Regions from separate parts of the Geobacillus sp. E263 genome, predicted to be linked through region 1. Evidence: predicted binding sites of a transcription regulator. Region 1 holds the regulator's gene; the other holds the start of a gene.
The links. Region 1 encodes Rex, which represses fermentation and respiration genes when NADH is low (regulators of the CRP and FNR family bind a similar motif). Its sites were predicted from a motif close to TTGTGAAATATTTCACAA; they were not measured.
Positions count from the first base shown of each region.

Region 2: FNL97_RS13785 (nitric-oxide reductase large subunit) is a predicted target of Rex. The motif match lies at 3,309-3,326, and genes of this name have one in related genera.

Region 1 covers NZ_CP041632.1:3,218,897-3,226,241, forward strand. The annotation lists gene FNL97_RS16375 (CPBP family intramembrane glutamic endopeptidase) at 1-355, shown strand, start outside; gene FNL97_RS16380 (YdiK family protein) at 402-542, shown strand; gene tatC (twin-arginine translocase subunit TatC) at 557-1,303, opposite strand; gene FNL97_RS16390 (twin-arginine translocase TatA/TatE family subunit) at 1,324-1,479, opposite strand; gene FNL97_RS16395 (redox-sensing transcriptional repressor Rex) at 1,476-2,132, opposite strand; gene moaC (cyclic pyranopterin monophosphate synthase MoaC) at 2,122-2,643, opposite strand; gene FNL97_RS16405 (ABC-F family ATP-binding cassette domain-containing protein) at 2,768-4,702, shown strand; gene FNL97_RS16410 (RNA-guided endonuclease InsQ/TnpB family protein) at 4,948-6,195, opposite strand; gene tsaD (tRNA (adenosine(37)-N6)-threonylcarbamoyltransferase complex transferase subunit TsaD) at 6,581-7,345, opposite strand, start outside.
Region 2 covers NZ_CP041632.1:2,687,401-2,694,745, forward strand. The annotation lists gene FNL97_RS13775 (molybdenum cofactor guanylyltransferase) at 1-148, opposite strand, end outside; gene FNL97_RS13780 (DUF2249 domain-containing protein) at 253-486, opposite strand; gene FNL97_RS18070 (hypothetical protein) at 616-762, shown strand; gene FNL97_RS13785 (nitric-oxide reductase large subunit) at 839-3,202, opposite strand; gene FNL97_RS13790 (Crp/Fnr family transcriptional regulator) at 3,437-4,129, shown strand; gene FNL97_RS13795 (DUF2249 domain-containing protein) at 4,199-4,438, shown strand; gene FNL97_RS13800 (DUF2249 domain-containing protein) at 4,435-4,620, shown strand; gene FNL97_RS13805 (RNA-guided endonuclease InsQ/TnpB family protein) at 4,651-5,898, opposite strand; gene FNL97_RS13810 (ISLre2-like element ISGsp4 family transposase) at 6,157-7,345, opposite strand, start outside.

The DNA.
Region 1 (7,345 bases):
CACCCCATTATTGATGGTCGTTACTTCTATCATCGGACCGATTTTAGAAGAAATTATTTTTCGCAAAATTATTTTCGGAACACTATATCAAAAATATAATTTCTTCATTTCCGCACTAGTTAGTTCTCTTTTATTTGCGGTTGTCCATATGGAGTTCGAACACCTGCTGCTGTATGCGACAATGGGATTTACCTTCGCGTTTCTTTACGCGAAAACAAAGCGTATTTTCGTTCCGATTTTTGCCCACGTCACTATGAATACGTTCGTCGTATTAATACAAACGATATTTGCGGATGAGATAGAAAAAATGATGCGGCAAACAGAACAGATACAACTCATTATTGGAGGCTTTTAGTACGATGAAAAGGTCACCATTACAATTCGCTTTTTTCTATTTCCTTATGGGCATCTTATTCACTTACTTGTCGATTCAAAGTGCGGATGAAACCATTTGGAATTTTTTCACGATCGTTCTTGCGATAATAGCTACGCTTGATTTTGGAACTGCGATACGTCTGTTAGTACTTTACTTTAAAAAATGAACCTCCCGCCGCATTCACGGGAGGTTTTCTTGTTCCGTCTGCGCCAATAGCGCTTTGCGATAAGCTATTTTCGAAATCCAAATGCTCACTTCGTATAAAATCGAAAGCGGAATCATGACAATGACTTGTGACAGCACATCTGGCGGCGTAATGACCGCCGCTAAAATCAATAATGCTAAATAAGCATATTTGCGCACCTTTATTAATAGCATCGGTGTAATCAAGCCAAGCCTTGTTAAAAACATTACAACTACCGGCAGCTGAAATACAATTCCAAATGGCAAGATCAGATGAAGCAAAAATTCAAAGTATTCATTAATCCCTATCACCTGATGAATGCCGAGACGGGACGCTAAATTTTGCATAAAACGAACGACGAAAGGAAATAAGATGAAATACGCAAAACTAATGCCAGCTAAAAAGAGAAAGATCGAAATCGGAATGTAGCTTAACGTGACTCTTCGTTCCTTTTCATACAGCCCAGGACTGACAAACGCCCAAATTTGATAAAGCAGAACTGGCGCGGTAAGAACAAACGCAAGAACAAACGCAAATTGAAAATAAATTTTTATTGGATCTGTTAAACGAAAGGCGTTCATCGTTAATTCTTTCGCTTCGTCCGTTCGCTGCAAATATAAAATGACGGGCTCCACGAAAAAGAAACTAGCAATAAGGGCAATGACAAAAAACACAAGAACAATAATAAGTCGCTTTCGTAATTCTCCCAGGTGTTCATACACCGACATTTCTTTATCGTCCATACTTCAATCATCCTAACAAATCATAATTGGTCTGGTTTTTTTTCATCCTCGTCTGTTAATCCTTTAGTGGCATCCTTAAATTCCCGCAGCGATTGACCGAGCGATTTGCCCAGCTCCGGAAGTTTTTTCGTCCCAAACAATAATAAAATAACAAGCACAATTAACAAATATTTCACTTTTTATTCTCTCCTTTATCGGCCGGATAATTTTTTAAGAAATAAACTAATGATTGTAATTCAACCGCCAAATCAATATGATGGACACGAATATGTTTCGGTACGTTCAATCGAGCAGGTGTAAAGTTTAAAATTCCTTTAATCCCTTTTTGAACGAGACGGTCCGTAATCCATTGAGCGGCAGGAGCCGGTACGGTCAAAATCGCAACAGGAATTCCTTCGTGAAGGCGATTTTCCAATTCATCCAAATGATATACTGGCACACCGCCAACTTCTTTTCCTACTTTCTTTTGATCGACATCAAATGCCATCACAATTTTTGTATTATTATTTTTTGTAAAATTATAATTTAAAAACGCTGTCCCTAAGTTCCCGACTCCAAATAACGCCACTTCGGTAATTTCATCTTGATCAAGCGTCTTGCGAAAAAAAGATAATAAATAATTGACATTATATCCGTATCCTTTTTTGCCAAGCGCACCGAAATAGGAAAAATCACGACGAATGGTCGCGGGATCAACTTTTACTGCCTCACTTAATTCCGCAGAAGAAACTCGTTGTTTTCCTGAAGCATGTAAATTTTTCAAAAAGCGGTAATATAGTGGCAAACGTTTTGCAGTTGCTTGCGGAATTTTTGGTTGTTCATTGTTCATTCGCAAATCCCCCAACACTACTGTTTTCTCGTTGATAATGGCCTGATTTCCCACCTGATTTTTCCACTAAATAGGTTGGGCCAATCACCATCCCTTTGTCTAGCGCCTTACACATATCATACACGGTCAGTGCACAAACAGAAGCAGCCGTCAGCGCTTCCATCTCCACACCTGTACTTCCTTTTGTTTTTACCGTTACGGTGATCAGCAATTGGTAAAGCGCTTTTTCTTCCTCGACATGCCATGCAAATTGGATGTCGACACCTTTTAACATAAGAGGGTGGCACATTGGAATTAAATCAGACGTTTTTTTTGCGGCCATAATGCCGGCTACTTGCGCAACAGCAAGCACATCCCCTTTTTCAATCATGCGATTTGTCATTTTCTCGTAAATTTCTTTATTTACGGTCACGCTCGTTTGTGCTACCGCTACTCGAATGGTATCCTCTTTTTCCGTAATATCGACCATTTTTGCACGGCCTTGTTCATTAAAATGCGTAAATGATGACACACATATCTCCCCCATTTATAAACTATACACTATTTTTAGACATCTGTCTTTTATCGTTTTGTTTTATTGCGATAAGAAAACAAATTACGCTACACTATTATTGTTAAACGAGAGGTGAACAACAATGATTATTTTACAAGTCAATCAACTAACAAAATATTTCGGTGCTGACCTTATTTTATCGAATATAAAATTAGAAATACAATCCAAAGATAGGATTGCGCTCGTCGGAAGAAACGGAGCAGGAAAATCGACACTGTTAAAAATTATTGCTGGTGAGATGTCTTACGATAGTGGAGAAATCATCAAACCAAAAGAAGTATCGATCGGATATCTTGCTCAAGATAGCGGTCTACACTCCTCTTTATCCATTTGGGAAGAAATGATGACAGTATTTGCTCCTCTAAAAACAATAGAAAAACAATTGCGCCAGATGGAGCTGCAAATGGGAGACCCTGATCTAATCGCCGATTCTTCCCGCTATGAAAAATTATTGAAAGATTATGATGCATTGCAAGAACGCTATAAAGAACAAGGCGGTTATCAATACGAAGCGGATATTCGTTCGATTTTACACGGCTTACAATTTGCGAAATATGACTATATGACGACTCCCGTTCAATCGTTAAGCGGCGGACAACGAACTCGTCTGGCGCTTGGAAAACTGCTTTTAATGAAGCCTGATTTGCTTATTTTGGACGAACCGACAAACCATTTAGACCTTGAAACATTAACATGGCTCGAACAATACTTGCAAACATATCCTGGCGCTATTCTTATCGTATCCCACGACCGCTACTTTCTCGATAAAGTTGTCACCCAAGTATATGAGCTGTCACGGACAACATTGAAACGATACACAGGAAATTACAGCCGTTACTTAGAACAAAAAGCAGCCGAATATGAACGAGAACGAAAACTGTATGAAAAACAACAAGAAGAAATCGCAAAACTCCAAGACTTTATTCAACGCAATATTGCCCGTGCCTCCACAACAAGACGTGCGCAAAGCCGGAGAAAACAGTTAGAAAAAATGGAGAGAATGGAAAAACCAGCAGGAGACGAAAAAGTTGCTTCCTTTTCTTTTGACATCGAACGGCAAAGCGGAAATGACGTATTAATCGCTGAAGATGTCGCAGTCGGATATGATGAGAACAAGCCGCTCATTCGCAACATTCGTTTCCGCATCACGCGCGGGGAAAGCATCGCCTTGGTCGGACCGAACGGAATCGGAAAGTCAACGTTGTTAAAAGCGATTGTAAACAAACTTCCGCTGCAATCAGGACATTTCCGTTACGGTTCGAACGTGCAAATCGGCTATTACGACCAAAACCAGGCTGATTTGTCCTCGAATAAGCGCGTGCTCGATGAACTTTGGGATGAATACCCTGACAAAACGGAAAAAGAAATCCGCACCGTGCTCGGAAGCTTCTTATTCTCTGGAGACGATGTATTAAAACCTGTATCGGCCTTAAGCGGCGGTGAAAAAGCGAGACTGGCGCTTGCCAAACTGATGATGCAAAAAGCCAATTTCCTTATTTTAGACGAACCGACAAACCATCTTGATTTAGACAGTAAAGAAGTGCTCGAAAATGCCTTAATCGAATATCCCGGAACTATTTTATTCGTTTCTCACGACCGCTATTTTATTAATCGAATTGCCACGAAAGTATATGAGCTTTCTAGTGACGGAATTACCGAGTATTTAGGCGATTATGACTACTATGTCGCAAAAAAGGCGGAAATGCTGGAGCTAGAACGTCTCGCTTCCGAGAAACAAACAGGCCGTTCTCATGAAGAGGCATCATCGAAACTGAGCTACGAACAGGAAAAAGAGGCGAAAAAACTAGAACGACAGCGCAAGCGGCGCATTGAAGAAATTGAAACAGAAATTAGCGAATTAGAACAGCAAATCGCATACATCGACGAACAATTATGCGATCCAGAAATTTATCAAGACCATGAGAAAGTACAAAAATTAACAAAAGAGAGTGACGAAATGAAGGGAAAATTAGAAAAATTACTAGAAGAATGGGAAACACTTCATACATTACAATAATAATTGCGAAAAAACATCCACGGTTGTGCATACCCGTGGATGTTTTTTAGTTAGTCACATACCCACAAACTTATCCCCAATTTTTTTCCCACAATTTAAGTTATTCACGGATTTTTCCACATTATCCACAAAAAAAGCCGTTTTTATATGAAAAAATTTGTGGTTATTTCATCCCTAGTGAACTACCCCCACTTAATTTTCTAGCGAAAATTTGAAGTGGGGGCTTCCAAAGAAGTTTGACTGCTTCAAGCAATCCTTATTCTTTGAGGCGTGTCCACTTCGCCGCTAGAGCATAAGACACTCAGGTCTACAGCTTTACTTTTCTTTAAGATGTTTAATGCACCATTTACATCAGCATTGATTAGTTTGCCGGACTTTGTTCGATACAAACCTCGCTTAATACGTTTGCCACTGAACTTATATTCTTTTGGATTGTCGGCATTATATTCAGGAATCTCATCCCCGTCAAAAAAGCTGGCTTTAGACGTATATGACTCTTCCTGTTTGAAGAATTTAATGCCGTAAAATTTACAAAGATACTCTAGTTTTTCTTTTATATTACCGAGAGGAATATTGACAAAGTTTTGATTTGTCTTTTTTCCTAGATTCATATTGCGCTGCAATGTTTCAGCATAGCCAATGACAAGTTTGCCAATTTGATTTTCAATACAGTAGTTTATGATGTAACGGCAAGTCTTGTTGATATAATCATTCACTTTATTATTGCGATTCATAGCAAGCAAAGCCTGTTTACGGGTTGTACCTTTGATTTTTTGCTTATCTTTAATGCTTTGAAGTCTGGCATTTTCTTTGTTAAACCATTGATTAATACTTTTTAATCTCCGCCCATCAATGATGAACGATCTGCCGTCTGATGTGACACAAGTGGCAAGATTATTCACTCCTAAATCAATCGCCAGTGCTTTTTGGTCATTTAATTCTCTTTGATCTTCAGGCATTTCATATTTGTACTGAATCTCAAAGAACCTGGCATGATGTTTAGGAATGATTTCAATCTGCTTAATCTTTTTGTCCAGTAACACAGGCGGAATCGTTATCGTGATAGGCTTATGAGTCTTTTTATACAGATTCGAATACGGTATCGTGAATTTGTTGCCGTCTATACGAATTTGACCAATGATTAGTGAATGAAAGCCATCTTTTTTAAGATATTTTGGGATACTGATAGCCTTGTAGTCATATTTGCCTTGTTTGGCTAGTTTTACTAAGCCAAAGAAAGATTTAAAAGCCTCATTAACCTTTTTTAAAATTTGCTGTGCCATGTTGCTGTTTAACAGCTTATAGTTTTCGTTCGTTTTGGCAAGATGATAGTTTTTCTCATAATTAAGAAATTCCTTGTGTTCAAAATAGTATTGTCTGACATTGTACAATCCGACGTTGTACATGTTCTTGGCAATATGGCACAGTTCTCGAAGAGTCAAGTATTCTTCTTTGGTCAAACCATTTAGCTGTTGTTTGATACAAAAATACATTTTTTCACCTCCCATCTAACTATATGATACTATATTTTACTGAATCTATCCTATTTTCAGCAAAATATAATTAAGGCGATTCATCTCCCACTTACTCCGCTTCGCTTCGTTGAAGTGGGAGTCTTCTCGCCTAATTAAGATAAAATAAGGTTCTTTCTCTTTTTCTACAATATCCACAATTTGTGGATAAATATATTCACAATGATTATTTTTTGATAAAAAAATTTGTTTCTACTATTCCAAACAATTACAAGAAGACCTGTTCCAATAAATCTGTCCAAAACTGCTTTCCATCTCGTCCTTCCTTTCACTTCCATCAACGAGAATAATCAAATTATACAAGGACTTCTTTCAAAATATATCTGAAAGAAGCCCTTCCCACCGCTTAATCTAGCTCTAAACTTGGATCCGCGTTTAACGCCATATCTGCGCGTTTGCCTTGTTCAAACAAAACAGTTCCTGCCGCCGCAATCATCGCCGCATTGTCGGTACAAAGCGATAAAGGCGGAATAACCAATTCGATATGGTCTAATTCAGCCATTTTTCGCTCCAACTCCGCTCGTAATCCTCTGTTTGCGGCGACTCCGCCCGCAAGCAGCACTTGACGGACATTATATTCTTTTGCTGCGTTGACGGTTTTGGTCACAAGCACATCGATTACGCTCGCTTGAAAGCTGGCTGCCATATCTTTCGGGTCGATGATTTCTCCACGCTGATTCGCGTTATGAAGCGTGTTTAATACCGCCGATTTCAACCCGCTGAAGCTAAAATCATATGACCCTTCTTCCAGCCATGCACGAGGCAAATCAATGGTCGCCTTTCCTTCCTGTGCAAGACGGTCAATATGCGGTCCGCCCGGATAAGGAAGGTTTAATGCCCTCGCCACCTTGTCATACGCTTCTCCCGCCGCATCGTCTCTCGTTTCGCCGATGACTTGAAACTTGCCATGCCCCTCCATGTACACAAGCTCCGTATGTCCTCCTGAAACCACAAGAGATAACAACGGAAATTTCATTTCCGTAACAAGCCGATTCGCGTAAATATGCCCGGCGATATGATGAACGCCTACAAGCGGAAGACCATGGGCAAACGCTAACGCTTTCGCCGCGTTCACACCAATCAAAAGAGCGCCGACTAATCCTGGACCTTG
Region 2 (7,345 bases), 530 kb from region 1:
TAACAATATAAATATCCTCTACTACTGCGCGTAACGTTTCCACAGCAATTTCAAAAAAATATTTTCCGTTAAATTTGGCAAACGCTTTCGGGCTGCCAAAACGCCGCGACCGCCCACCGGCAAGAACCACTCCTGCCATTTTGTTCATTCATTTTTCCCCTTTCACCAAAATCTTTGTTTTACTGTACCATGGAAGCAACAAAAAAAAAAGATTCCCGTCATTCTTTCGGGAATCTTTTTTAGCATTCATGTTTATTTTTTGCCGATTGCGACTCGCCAAATTTCTGGTCCTTCTTCCAAGTACTCCCAAGTAAATTGGTCTGGACGTTCCATCATAAACTGATAATGCAACGGACGCGGATCATGGTCATTCGTTAATTCCATCACTTCACCTGGTTTTAAGCTATCGAATAAGCGAAAGATCGCAGGATGTCTCTCTCGCGGTTCATAATCAGGCGCATAAATTTTTGCGGCAAATTTACTCATAATTGTTGCCTCCTTTATAGTATAATGAATTATATATACATCATAATCGCTTTTTTCGTTTGTCGTAGTGATGAACATCACACCTTGCGAATGATCATTTTCAATCGCTTATGAAAGGAGAAATGATGGTTGGAAGAGCTTGTTGGCTTTTGTTCGCAGTGCGGCAAACCGATTCATTGTTTTCATGGTTTCTTAAACGGCGTCATTTGCGACGAAAAAGAAACATTATACTGTTTTCAATGTCACGAGAAAAAAGAAAAAATGCAGAAAACCTAACAATAAACAAGATAGAAAGCGCTATCATAGAAAGATAAAAAGAATCACAGCGATTTGTGCTGTGATTCTTTTTTGTTTATTCTTCTTTTGTCAGATCGACGACCGGAAGCGCTTCTCCCTCGCCGTGTGTCGGTTTACGCAAATGGAATAGCGCTTTTACGCTGAACCCCATAATCACGATGACACCAATTAAGAAAATCGTATCTGGAACAGCACGGATCAGATTCAAGTTTTGCACAATATCTTGTTGTAAAAACTCTGGAGAGCGAGATGCCCAATAGCCTTTTTCAAAAGCTTCTTTAATTTGCAGAATGCCGACTGGCAACAACGTCACTGCAATCATCCCTGCAAGCCCGATATTGAGCATCCAGCATGCAAATTTTAATAATTTATCGTTCCATGCTTCCGGCTTGACAATATTGCGCAGCGAATACAGCAACACTGCGATGCCAAACATGCCGTAAACCCCCATCATTGCTCCATGGCCGTGAGCTGGCGTTAAAAATTGTCCGTGTTCGAAGTAGCTGACTGCCGGCAAGTTGATTAAAAACCCAAGCACGCCAGCTCCAACTAAATTCCAAATCGCAGTAGAAATCAAGAACCAGAATGTCGATTTATAAGGGAAGTTAACTCCGCCGTCGCGCATCATTTTATATTGTTCATATGCTTCTAAAATAAGCAATGTAAGCGGAATGACTTCGAGCGCCGAGAAAACGGCGCCAAGCGCAATCCATATTTCCGCCGAACCGTTGTAATAATAGTGGTGACCAATTCCGATGACCCCGCTGCCAAGCAAAATCGTAAATTGGAAATATAATGCTCTTACTGTAGATTTTTTTGTAACAAGTCTCAATTGCACTAACAAAAAGCCGATCACAACAACCGCAAACACTTCGAAAATTCCTTCTACCCACAAATGGATAATCCACCAGCGCCAGAAATCTGCCATTGTAAAGTTCGTGTCTGGTTTCATAAAGAACGCAAAGATGTAAAAGAACGGCACTGCAATCGCCGAGTAGAACAATAAGTGAATCAATCCGCCTTTATCGCTCTCCCGCTTTAATCCGCTCTTAATACCGCGAAAGACGATAAACAGCCAAATGAGCATGCCCACTACCAGGATGATTTGCCAAATGCGGCCAAGCTCAATGTACTCCCATCCTTGATGGCCAAGCAAGAACCAGCTGTTCCCTAAATATCCGTTCACACCGAGCCATTGACCGATCATGCTGCCGCCGACAAGAACAACGAGCGCCCAGAACAAAATATCAACGAGAAGCCCTTGTTTTTTCGGTTCATGTCCGCCGACAAGCGGTGCGATAAAAATCCCCATACCTAACCATGATGTTGCAATCCAAAAAATTGCTAGTTGCAAATGGTAGCCTTTCACAATGTTAAACGGCAATAAATCGTGAATCCATTTGATGCCGAAAAAGCTGTCTGGTTCTACATAATAATGGGCAAGCAACGCGCCAAACATCGTTTGAACGAAAAACAGCACAGCGACAATCGCAAAGTATTTTCCTGATTTCACTTGCGAAGGGGTTAATGGCTGCTTGCGCAAATCGATAACTGGAAACTGTCCTTCTTTATATGCTTCTTGCATGCTCAATTGATAACGATAGAAGAAGTACAAAATAATCGCAACAAATAAAATTAAGATGGTCACACTTGCACCGCTCCACCACATGGCGGAAAACGTCATTGTATTTCCTGCATCTTCGTAATAAGGCCAGTTGTTGGTGTACGTAATATTGTCACCGATACGCGGAGTGCTTGATAACCAAGCTGTCCAGAAGAAGAAATCGGCAATTTGCTGAATTTGATCGCTGTCCGCAACCCAAGCGCGATTTGTTTTTGGCATATCCGATTCTTTAATCAACCCTTTTTGCAAGCCCCAACCATCACCGTTTGTAAATACATCGCGGTAATAGTCACGAACTTTTTGAAGCCCATATACTTGTGCATCTGTTAACACAAGCACATCGGTAACTGGGTTGTAGCGATTTTTCCGTATTTCTTTAATGACTTTATCTCGAATGATTGTTTTTTCATCTTTGGATAATTGCGAGAACGATTTACCATATAGTTCTTTTGCTTTATACTCTTGCATTCCTTCCGTGTAAATCTTCAATGCCTCTGCTGTATAATCCGGCCCCATGTAAGAACCATGTCCAAGCACTGTACCGTAATCCATTAATCCGTATTTCTGGAACACGGACTGCCCACCGATAATTGTTTCTTTCGTCATTAATACGTCGCCGCTTTCGCTTCGGACCTCTTTCGGTCTTGGCGCCATTTCTTTAAAAATCCAGTATCCGCCGACAAGCAGGACGGTAAAGCTGATTAAAATCGTAAAAATTAATATTGATTTAAGGAAACTATTTTGTGTCCGCCGTTCGGGACGTAAAGACGGACGGACTGATGGGTTCACTTCCATCTATCCTCAACCTCCTAATCTTTGATTCGTCCCCATTGTAACGCTGCAAAAATAAAAAATATGTGAGTCATGACAAACGCATACTATGATTTATGTCACAGCTCGCATATGAAGTAACTCATAAAATGGTAGTATAGAAATAACAGAAAGCTTGTGGTTCCTTTATTCTTGTCAAAGGGAACTCCACTTAGCGAAAGCCACATTTTTGTGAAATTTATGTAAGGAGATGGAATAATGACAAATGATTGGCTGAAAGAGAGACTAAAAAATGTTCCGCTTTTTCGCGAGTTATCCGATCATGAACTGGAGTCGCTCGTATCGATTTCCCATGTACGCGTTTATAAACCGCGGACATTTGTTTTTATGCAAGGGGATCCGTTAGAACGCGTCTATTTCATTCATTCCGGAACGGTAAAAATTTATAAAACCGATATAAGCGGCAAAGAACAAATTGTTTCGATTTTGCAGTCAGGCGAAATGTTTCCACATACCGGTTTTTTCTTAAAAGGTTCGTACCCTGCGCACGCGGAAGTCATCGACGAAGCGACGTTAATTGCGATCCCAATCGCTGACTTCGAACAAACGTTAATTTGCTATCCAGAGGTATGCATTAAATTATTTCGCGTCATGGGCGAAAAAATCGTTGACTTGCAAAAACGTTTAGAAGAACAAATTCTTCATAACACATATGAACAAATTATTATGCTTCTGTTGCGCTTAACAAAAACAAATGCGGTACCGCAAGGGAAATTTTACCGTTTGACTGCTCATGTGACGAATCGAGAGCTTGCCAACATGATCGGCACCTCACGGGAAACGGTAAGCCGAACGCTTAGCCAATTAAAGCGAAAAGGATTGATTGATATTAATGAAGATGGATTTTACCTTATTGATAAAGAAGGATTGGAAAAAGAAATCTTTTTCTAATGGATGTGATAAAAATCACAACGCTTGAAAATGAAAATTACTATCATAAAAAACAAAGGAGGGATTTCATTGGGAAAGATTGTAGAGTTGGATGTCCGCGAAGATTTACAAAAGAAAATCGAACCGTTTGAAAAAATTATGAACACAATTAAACCGCTTCAAGCGGGGGATACGTTTATTCTGCATGCGCCGTTTAAACCGATTCCGCTTTTTCCGATTATGAAAGCAAAAGGATTTACGTATGAAGCGGAACAGATTGGGAAAAAACATTGGAAAGTCACGTTCGTAAAACAGGGGGGAGAACGATGATTCTTGACAATCGCGGGTTAGAGCCGCCGCAACCAATGATGAGAACATTGGCGGCGTTAGGGAAACTGCAGCCTGGAGAAACGTTAACCATCATTAACGACCGCCGCCCGATGTTTTTATACGAACAACTTGATGAGCTTGGCTGTGAACTACCCCCACTTAATTTTCTAGCGAAAATTTGAAGTGGGGGCTTCCAAAGAAGTTTGACTGCTTCAAGCAATCCTTATTCTTTGAGGCGTGTCCACTTCGCCGCTAGAGCATAAGACACTCAGGTCTACAGCTTTACTTTTCTTTAAGATGTTTAATGCGCCATTGACATCAGCATTAATTAGTTTGCCAGACTTTGTTCGATACAAGCCGCGCTTAATACGTTTGCCGCTGAACTTATATTCTTTTGGATTGTCGGCATTATATTCAGGAATCTCATCGCCGTCAAAAAAGCTGGCTTGAGACGTATATGATTCTTCCTGTTTCAAGAATTCAATGCCGTAAAATTTACAAAGATATTCTAGTTTTTCTTTTATGTTACCGAGAGGAATATTGACAAAGTTTTGATTTGTCTTTTTTCCTAGATTAATATTGCGTTGCCATGTTTCCGCATAGCCAATGACAAGTTTGCCAATTTGATTTTCAATACAGTAGTTAATGATGTAACGGCAAGTCTTGTTGATATAATCATTCACTTTATTATTGCGATTCATAGCAAGCAAAGCTTGTTTACGGGTTGTACCTTTGATTTTTTGCTTATCTTTAATGCTTTGAAGTCTGGCATTTTCTTTGTTAAACCATTGATTAATACTTTTTAATCTCCGCCCATCAATGATGAACGATCTGCCGTCTGATGTGACACAAGTGGCAAGATTATTCACTCCTAAATCAATCGCCAGTGCTTTTTGGTCATTTAATTCTCTTTGATCTTCAGGCATTTCATATTTGTACTGAATCTCAAAGAACCTGGCATGATGTTTAGGAATGATTTCAATCTGCTTAATCTTTTTGTCCAGTAACACAGGCGGAATCGTTATCGTGATAGGCTTGTGAGTCTTTTTAAATAGGCGAGAATACGGTATCGTAAATTTGTTGCCGTCTATACGAATTTGACCAATGATTAGTGAATGAAAGCCATCTTTTTTAAGATATTTTGGGATACTGATAGCCTTGTAGTCATATTTGCCTTGTTTGGCTAGTTTTACTAAGCCAAAGAAAGATTTAAAAGCCTCATTAACCTTTTTTAAAATTTGCTGTGCCATGTTGCTGTTTAACAGCTTATAGTTTTCGTTCGTTTTGGCAAGATGATAGTTTTTCTCATAATTAAGAAATTCCTTGTGTTCAAAATAGTATTGTCTGACATTGTACAATCCGACGTTGTACATGTTCTTGGCAATATGGCACAGTTCTCGAAGAGTCAAGTATTCTTCTTTGGTCAAACCATTTAGCTGTTGTTTGATACAAAAATACATTTTTTCACCTCCCATCTAACTATATTATACTATATTTTCACCTCCCATCTAACTATATTATACTATATTTTACTGAATCTATCCTATTTTCAGCAAAATATAATTAAGGCGAGAGTCAGTCAAGACTTTGTGGGAACTTTTTTGATTCCTGAAAACAGATGTAAGTCATAGGTCAGCGAACCATTTTTTTGAATTTCATCCGTAAGCGCTTTCGGACTCTCATCCCTTGCCATGACAGACCGATATGTATACCTTTTTTTACCATCCCTTGAGTTCAGACAGGGCATGATAGATCGGTGTCCCGGACGATTGCTGTAAATATGGCACGTTATTCCGCGTGATCTCCGGCCAAAGACGGCGGACGCGTTGTTTCGCCTTGTTCACGATCGTCTGTTTGGTGGATGCCGTCGACGCCGTTTCCTCCGCCGGCTGCGACGATTCTTCTCCTAAACGACGTCCGAAAAGACGAATCCCATCCATCCGGGCAATCATTGCCTTGAAAAACGCCCTGAGTCCCTTGTCTGTCCAACTGCGGCGGTATTTCACCCGATACGCCAACTGGCTCATCACGCTTTCAGCCCTCCCCATCGGATACATGCCCGTTGTGTCCACTCCTTGCTCCTTCAGCCATTCCCGGTAATCACGGATGCATCCCGGCATCGATTCGATCCGGTGGATCAAGGCAGCCAGCTGTTGTTCTTTCGCTTCGTCCCCCAGCGTGCCGAGGGCGCTGTTCCGTTCCACAAGCAGCCCCTCTTCATCCTGCTTCGCCAGCTTTTGCCGAATCGCCTGCCACCGTGGATGGCCCGAGAGGCATTGGCGCAACTCACGCGCCACGTGGAATCGATCCAATTGGAAGCAGACCCGTCCCTTGAAATACTCCCGACACGCGGTAATCCATGGAGCGCCGTCCCCGTTGATGACAAGAAGATCCCGACACGGATCATAGGCATATTCGTTCATCAAAAATTCCTCGAAGCCTTCCCACACCTCCCTCTTGCCCTCATGGACGTAATGGCGCTGGTTCACGAATTCGATCCGTGAGCCGTTGCGCTTCCACCCTTCGTGAACGGTCAGGATTTTGTCTTCCTTGGCCCGTTTTCCCTTCCCTTGGCGAGAGACAAACAGTCCATCGGCCTCCACAAACAGCACCCGTCCATATCGCTGGTCAACCGGGCAGTGCAGCGGAACTTCGGCCTCGAGCACCAACTGGCGGATCGCCTCATGGCTCATCACCGGATACCCGACCATCTGAGCAAGCGTACGAGCCGCTTTGCGATAGGAAGAGCACTCCACCGCCAATCCCACCGCCGTTTCTTCTAGACAAGGGCTGATTGACTGCGATCCATCAAACGCTAAAAAGGAATCAAGCAAAAACGTGTAACGGTTTTGTTCCCGGTCTAAATAGTAGTTCCGCTCAAAGGTAACTTCGCCAAACAGGGTTTGA